2 regions of the Arthrobacter sp. SLBN-83 genome follow, and region 1 is predicted to be linked to the other one. Evidence: predicted binding sites of a transcription regulator. Region 1 holds the regulator's gene; the other holds the start of a gene.
The links. Region 1 encodes Rex, which represses fermentation and respiration genes when NADH is low (regulators of the CRP and FNR family bind a similar motif). Its sites were predicted from a motif close to CTTGTGAANNNNTTCACAAG; they were not measured.

Region 2: a site for Rex is predicted at 2,012-2,031, ahead of araB (ribulokinase). Genes of this name have one in related genera too.

Annotation. Positions count from the first base shown of each region.
Region 1 covers NZ_VFMX01000001.1:2,152,544-2,156,509, forward strand. Annotated here, with positions in the region: gene FBY30_RS09865 (helix-turn-helix domain-containing protein) at 1-131, shown strand, start outside; gene FBY30_RS09870 (30S ribosomal protein bS22) at 281-379, shown strand; gene FBY30_RS09875 (HAD family hydrolase) at 482-1,300, opposite strand; gene FBY30_RS09880 (glutaredoxin family protein) at 1,379-1,633, shown strand; gene FBY30_RS09885 (redox-sensing transcriptional repressor Rex) at 1,643-2,347, shown strand; gene FBY30_RS09890 (hypothetical protein) at 2,422-3,255, opposite strand; gene FBY30_RS09895 (YceI family protein) at 3,474-3,966, opposite strand, start outside.
Region 2 covers NZ_VFMX01000001.1:568,527-572,492, reverse strand. Annotated here, with positions in the region: gene mmsA (multiple monosaccharide ABC transporter ATP-binding protein) at 1-667, opposite strand, end outside; gene chvE (multiple monosaccharide ABC transporter substrate-binding protein) at 775-1,905, opposite strand; gene araB (ribulokinase) at 2,172-3,944, shown strand; gene FBY30_RS02525 (L-ribulose-5-phosphate 4-epimerase) at 3,941-3,966, shown strand, end outside.

The sequences.
Region 1 (3,966 bases):
CTGTCTACCGGCTGGTGCACTCCGGCGAAATGCCGGCGGTACGCTTCGGCCGCTCCTACCGGGTCCCCGAAAACGCCGTTGAACAGTACCTCAAGGGTGCTGTCGTGGACGGCCACACCGAGACCGCCTGAGGCTCTGTCCTGAGCCGCTCCTGATAGGCGGTACCCTGTTAAGGAACGTTTTACGTCATTGTAAGAATCTGTCAGTTGTTCAGTTCGTAGCTTTGTCCACGGACATTCTCCATCAGACAGGTACTGCATCTAGTTTGTAAGGAACTTTCGTGGGTTCAGTTATTAAGAAGCGTCGCAAGCGTATGGCCAAGAAGAAGCACCGCAAGCTGCTTCGCAAGACCCGTCACCAGCGCCGCAACAAGAAGTAGGAATACTTCGAACAGCGTGGAAAAGCCCGTCGCCTTCCGAGGCGGCGGGCATTTTCTTTAACCGGGCTACACGCCGGGCTAGTTCCCGGGCTACTTCCCTGGCTAGGCCCGCGGGCCGCGCATCCGGGCGAAGCCCTTCCAGAGGCCGTATATGGCACCGCCAAAAGTGGCTGCCTTGAGGCCGAAGGTGGCAGCCCGGCGGCCGGCGCGGAAGTCGTAGACCGGCCAGTTGCGGTCGCGGGCGTGGCGGCGCAGCTTGGCGTCCGGGTTGATGGCAACGGGGTGCCCCACCAGCGACAGCAGCGGGACGTCATTGTAGGAGTCGCTGTAGGCCCAGCAACGCTTGAGGTCCAGGCCTTCCTCGTCGGCAATGGTCTGGACAGCCACGGCCTTGGCTGAGCCGTGCAGGATGTCGCCCACCAGCCGGCCGGTGTACATGCCGTCCGACACCTCGCCCACCGTCCCCAACGCTCCGGTCAGTCCCAGGCGGGTGGAGATCACGGTGGCCACCTCGATGGGTGTGGCCGTCACCAGCCAGACGCGGCGGCCCACCCTGAGGTGCTGTTCCGCCAGTGCCTTGGCCCCGGGCCAGATCCGCGACGCAATCATTTCGTCATAGACCTCTTCGCCCAGCGCCTTGATGTCGTCAACGGTGATCCCTGCGGCCAGTGTCAGGGCAGAATCCCGCACGGCATGGACATCGTCGATGTTTTCCCCGCGCGCCACGAACTTGAACTGCTTCCACGCGAAGCCGGCGGCCTGGGCCAGGGTGAACGCTCCGCGCTGGTGCATCTTCCGCGCCACATGGAAGAGGCTGGCTCCGCGCATCAGGGTGTTGTCCACGTCGAAGAACGCCGCTTCGCCTGGCTGCGGCTCGGCAACCGGGCGCGTGACTACGGCGACGTATTTCTCCTCGGGCATGGACTTGAGTCTAGTCAATCCAGTGGCCTGCCGCCGTCGGCGTCACCGGCAGCACGCGAACGGCGATACCGTTAAGCCATGGCTACACCCCGCGTCGTCCTGGTCACCAAAGCTGACTGCCACCTTTGCGAAGACGCGCGCGACGCCGTCAGCCGGGTTACTGCCTCATTGGGCCTCACGTGGAGCGAAGAGTTGGTGGACAACCAACCCGAGCTGCGCGAGCGCTACGCCGAGGAGATCCCGGTGGTGTTGGTGGACGGCGTGCAGCGCGACTTCTGGAAGATCGACGAAACCCGGCTGGAACGCGTGCTGCAGCGCGCCATGGCCCAGTAGGGAGTACCGGTGACCTCCCTGGACTCAACGCCGCAGCCCCTCCCGGACCTTCCGGACGCCACGGGCACCCCGCCCAAGCAGATACCGCCTGCCGCCGTAGCCCGGCTGACGCTCTACCTCCGTGCCCTGAACACCCTGCTCGCGGAGGGCGTGGAGCGCGTCTCCTCCGAATCGCTGGCGGAGGCCTCCGGCGTCAGTTCCTCAACCCTGCGCAAGGACCTCTCCTACGTGGGATCGTACGGAACCAGGGGCGTGGGCTACGAGGTGCAGTACCTCAGCCGCCATATCGCCGCCGCACTTGGACTGACGCACGACTGGAAAGTGGCCATTGTCGGGGCCGGCAACCTGGGCAAGGCCCTGGCCCGGTACGGCGGCTTCGAGTCCCGAGGGTTCGACGTCGTGGCCATTTTCGACGCCGACCAGATGGTGGTGGGCAGCGAAGTGGGATGGCTGCGGGTCAGCGACGTGGCGGACCTCGAAACAGTCCTGCATCGGACCGGGGCCAACATGGTGGTGCTCGCGCTTCCGGCCGCCGTGGCCCAGGGCGTCTGTGACCGGGTGGTGGCGGCGGGCGTGCACAGTGTCCTGAGTTTCGCGCCGGTGATGCTGCAGGTTCCCGACGGCGTCAACCTGCGCAAGGTGGACATGGCCACCGAACTCCAGATCCTGGCCTATCACGCCCAGCGGGCACAGACACCCGGCCAGACGGCCTAGGCGCCGGCTTACCGCAGGCGGCCCGGGAAGCATTGCTGCTTCCCGGGCCGCTTGTTTCCCGGCGGACGTGCTGGTTACCGCCCGTAGGGGTTGCCGAATCCACCGGAGTACGGGTTGGCGAAGGGCTGCTGCTTCCGGAAGTACGGCGCAGCTGCAGGCAGGTAAAGCAGCACGATGGCTACGATGCCCAGGACAGTTCCCAGCGTTCCGATGGAGGGAACCCCAAACAGGCCAAAAATGGACAGGGCCGCGAAAACTGTTCCCAGGATGCGGGCCCAGTTCCTGCCCTTGCGGATGAAGAAGGCCACCAGCAGGTAGAGCGCGGCACCGATGATGCCGAAGACCACCAGCGTGCCGGCAATGAAGCTCTTCATGCTGTCGTAGCTGATGTCTGTCCCGCTGGAGCGCATCTGCTGTTCAAAAAGCTGCCGGAGCTCGGGGCTGTCCAGCTGGGTGAGCCCGAGGATCATGCCGATGACGAAAATCACCCCCGACGCAATGAGCAGCCAAAAGGAGATGTTCACCAGTTGGGGAACGCCGTTGCTTCCGGCCGGCTGCGGCTGCTCGGAGGGGTACTGGCCGTAAGGGGACTGTCCATACGGCGACTGGCCGTACTGGGACTGGCCTCTCTGGGGCTGCCCGTAGCCGGGAACCTGGGGGGCGTTCTGCCCATACTGGGATCCCTGCGACCCATACTGCGGTGCGTTCTGGCCGTACTGCGGGGCATTCTGGCCATATTGCGGTGCTGCCGGCGGCTGCTGCGAGCCGTACTGGGGCTGGTTCTGGCCGTACTGCGGTGCGTTTTGGCCGTAGCGCGGGGGCTGGGCTCCGGACTGGTCGTTGCCGGATTGTCCGTTGCTGGTATGCGGGTCTTCGGACCCGGGAGGCGGGACGGGAGGAGTACTCATGGGCGTTCCTTCTGCAGGGTCGGGATCCAGGTAGGCTGCCGGGAATCGGTCCTCAGCCTTCCCCCCAGCATGGCTTAAGTCCACCGTACCCCCGGCGGGCGGCGTTGTGGATGATTCGGGAGGTGTCGATGCACGCGTTTGCCGGTGTACCTTTGCCCGTTAAACACGGCACCCCGGCCGTGCCGTGCAGGCAGGCCGGGGTGCCATGAAGGGGGGAATTAGGCTGCGGGAGCGATGAAGGCGAGCTCCAGGTTGATGGCCACCTTGTCGCTGACCAGCACGCCGCCGGTTTCCAGGACGGCGTTCCAGGTCAGGCCGAAGTCCTTGCGGCTGATGGTGGTCTCGGCGGAGACGCCGGCGCGGGTGTTTCCGAACGGGTCCACGGCCACGCCGTTGAACTCGGTTTCCAGGGTCACGGGACGGGTAACGCCCTTGATGGTCAGGTCGCCGGTGAGTTCGTAGCTGTTGCCCTTGGCCACCAGGCCGTTGGAGACGAAGGAGATCTCGGGGAATTTCTCAACGTCGAAGAAATCCCCGCCCTTGACGTGGCCGTCGCGGTTGGCGTCGCCGGAGTCGAAGCTGGCGGTCTTGATGGTGGCGTTGATCTTGGAATCCGCCACATCCTCGGCCAGGTCCAGGGTGGCGGCGGCTTCGGTGAACTGGCCGCGGACCTTGCTGATGCCCGCGTGGCGGACGGTGAAACCGATCTCG
Region 2 (3,966 bases), 1.6 Mb from region 1:
CAATGGTTTTGCCGTCGCGGATGATGGTGACGGCGTCAGCGACCTTGCGGATCTCATTGAGCTTGTGGCTGATGATGATGCTGGTGACGCCCTGGCCCTTGAGGTGGAGGATCAGGTCCAGCAGATGGCCGGAATCCTCGTCGTTGAGGGCGGCCGTAGGCTCGTCCAGGATGAGCAGCTTCACTTCCTTGGACAGCGCCTTGGCGATTTCCACCAGTTGCTGTTTGCCCACGCTGATGTGCTGTACAGGGGTGACAGGGTTCTCGTCCAGGCCGACGCGGGCGAGCAGCCTGGCTGCCTCCAGGTTGGTCTTGCGCCAGTCCACCCACCCGTTGGTGGCTTGTTCGTTGCCAAGGTAGATGTTCTCGGCAATCGACAGGTACGGGCTGAGGGCCAGTTCCTGGTGGATGATGACGATTCCGCGTTTTTCGCTGTCCGAGATGCTGGAGAAGTTGCAGGGTTCGTTTTCGAAGAGGATGTCACCGTCAAAGGTGTTATGTGCATAGACGCCGGACAACACTTTCATGAGTGTCGATTTGCCGGCTCCGTTTTCCCCGCAGATGGCGTGGACCTCGCCACGGTTCACATCCAGGGTGACGTCCTGCAGCGCTTTGACGCCCGGGAACGTCTTGGTAATTCCTCGCATTTGAAGAATGGGTGAGTTCATCGTCAATTCCCACTGACTGTTCGGAGCTTGCCTTCCTGCTGCTGCAGGAGGGCGCGGGTGGGGCTGTGGCCCGGGACGGAAGCCCGGGCCACAGCCCCGGACGCTGACTACTTGACGTCGGCGTCGGTGTAGTAACCCGAGTCGATCAGTTCCTTCTTGTAGTTGTCCTTGGTGATGATCACGGACTTCAGCAGGAACGCCGGGACAACCTTGACCTTGTTGTTGTAGGTCTTGGTGTCGTTGGTTTCCGGCTCCTGGCCCTTGAGGACAGCGTCAACCATCTTGACGGCCTGCGCGCCGAGCTGCCGGGTGTCCTTGAAGATGGTGGAGTACTGCTCGCCGGCGACGATGGACTTGACGGAGCCCTTTTCGGCGTCCTGGCCCGTGACTACGGGCAGGCTGCCCTTGGCGTAGCCGCCGGTGCTGGTGAGGGCGGAGATGATGCCAATCGACAGGCCGTCGTACGGGGAGAGGACGCCGTTCAGCTTGGTGCCCGAGCTGTAGGCGGAGGTAATGATGTCCTCCATGCGCTTTTGTGCCACAGGTGCCTGCCAGCGGAGGATCGCGGCCTGCTCAAACTTGGTCTGGCCGCTGGGGACCTTCAGCGTGCCGGCATCCATGTACGGCTTCAGGGTGTCCATGGCGCCGCTCCAGAAGAAGTTGGCGTTGTTGTCATCGGGGCTGCCGGCGAAAAGCTCGATATTGAAGGGGCCCTTGCCGTCAACCTTCTTGCCGCTGGCGTCCAGGAGGCCCAGGCCGGTCAGCAGTGAGGTGGCCTGCTGCACACCCACCGTGTAGTTGTCGAACGTGGTGTAGTAATCCACGTTCGGGGTGCCGTTGATCAGGCGGTCGTAAGCGATGACCTTGACGTTCTGGTCCTTGGCCTTGGCCAGGACATCGGTCAGGGTGGTGCCGTCAATGGCGGCGATGATCAGGGCCTTGGCGCCCTTGGTCAGCATGTTTTCGATCTGCGACACCTGGGTGGGGATGTCGTCATTGGCGAACTGGAGGTCCGTCTTGTAGCCAAGGTCCTTCAGCGACTTCTCCACGTTGGCGCCATCGGCAATCCACCGTTCGGAGGTCTGCGTGGGCATCGAAATCCCGACCAGTGAGTCGCTGGGCTTGGCGGCACTGCCGGATTCGGTGGCGGCTCCGCCCCGGGAACCACAGCCGGTGGCGCCCACCGTCAGGGCGAGGACAAGGGCCACCGCGCCCATGAGTTTTTTGATTCTCACCATTTTCTCCTTCCGCAGCAGCATTGCCGCGAAGTGTTGTTGGACCAGGCAGCTCCGACGCTCCCTGGTCCTGGCCACATTGTTGATGTGTCGGTTCAATATAGACTGCTTTGTGAACGCTAACAAGACTGCAGCGGGGATTTTCGCAACTTTTTCGAGTCCGTTGACATCTTCTTTGTTAGCGTTCACACTTGCTGCAGCACTTAGCTCGACCCCGACCCCTACAAACCCGGTAAAGAGGCCCCCGCCTCTCGGACGGAGGCAAACCCATGCCAGAGACGTTGTCCACATCCAGCTCCGATCCCCGCGCTGACCAGTACGTCATCGGGGTGGACTACGGGACCCTGTCCGGCCGTGCCGTGGTGGTGCGGGTCCGCGACGGCAGGGAACTCGGCAGCGCCGTCCACGAGTACCCGCACGCGGTGGTCACCGATTCCCTGCCCGAAGATACAGCGGGCGCGGAATCCGATGGACATCCCGCAAGGCTTCCCGGTGAATGGGCACTCCAGGTGCCCAACGACTACCGGGAGGTCCTGCGCAGGGCTGTGCCCGCCGCGGTGGCGGACGCCGGGATCGACCCTGCCGCCGTCGTCGGCATTGCCACGGACTTCACCGCCTGCACCATGGTGCCCGTCAAGGCCGACGGCACCCCCCTGAACGAACTGCCCGGCTTCGCCAACCGGCCGCATGCCTATGTGAAGCTCTGGCGCCACCACGCAGCGCAGGGGCAGGCTGACCGGATCAACCGCCTCGCCGCCGACCGGGGTGAGGACTGGCTTCCGCGTTATGGGGGACTGATCTCCTCCGAATGGGAGTTCGCCAAGGGCCTGCAACTGCTGGAAGAGGACCCGGAAGCCTACGCCGCCATGGACCACTGGGTGGAGGCGGCGGACTGGATCGTCTGGCAGCTGTGCGGCCGGTACGTCCGCAATGCCTGCACGGCCGGTTACAAGGGGATTTACCAGGATGGCCGCTATCCGTCGGAGGACTTCCTTGCTGCCCTGAACCCGGACTTCAAAGACTTCGTCAGCTCCAAGCTGGAGCACACCATCGGGCGGCTGGGGGATGCCGCAGGCACCCTTACCGCCGAGGCTGCTGCCTGGACCGGACTGCCGGAAGGCATCGCCGTGGCCGTGGGAAACGTCGACGCGCATGTCACTGCCCCGGCTGCCAAGGCCGTGGACTCCGGCCAGCTGGTGGCCATCATGGGCACCTCCACCTGCCATGTCATGAACGGCACGGAACTGCGCGAGGTGCCCGGGATGTGCGGAGCCGTGGACGGCGGCATCGTACCCGGCCTCTGGGGCTACGAGGCCGGCCAATCCGGCGTGGGGGACATCTTTGGCTGGTTCACCAAGTACGGCGTCCCGCCCGAATACCACCAGGCTGCGAAGGATGCGGGCCTGGGCATCCACGAGTACCTCACCGAACTCGCCTCGCGGCAGGCCATCGGGGAACACGGCCTGATCGCCCTCGACTGGCACTCGGGCAACCGCTCAGTCCTGGTGGACCACGAGCTCTCCGGGATTGTGGTGGGCCAGACCCTGGCCACCAGACCGGAAGACACGTACCGCGCGCTGCTTGAAGCCACGGCTTTCGGGACCCGCACCATCGTGGACGCCTTCCGCGACGCCGGCGTCCCCGTCAAGGAATTCATCGTGGCCGGCGGCCTGCTCAAGAACAAACTCCTCATGCAGATCTACGCGGACGCCACCGGCCTGCAGCTGTCCACCATCGGCTCGGAACAGGGCCCGGCGCTGGGCTCGGCCATCCACGCTGCCGTGGCCGCGGGCGCCTACGCGGACATCCGCGAGGCTGCGGCTGCGATGGGCGCCGAACCCGGGGAGGTGTACACACCGATACCGGAAAACGTGGCCGCCTACGACGAATTGTTCCAGGAGTACAGGACGCTGCACGACTACTTCGGCCGCGGCAGCAGTGACGTCATGCACCGGCTCAAGGTCATCCAGCGCAAAGCGGCGCAGGCTGATTTGCCGGGCACCGGCAACCTGCCGGCAACCGCTGTGGAGGTGTCCGCATGACCGCCGGTACCGGTGTAACCCC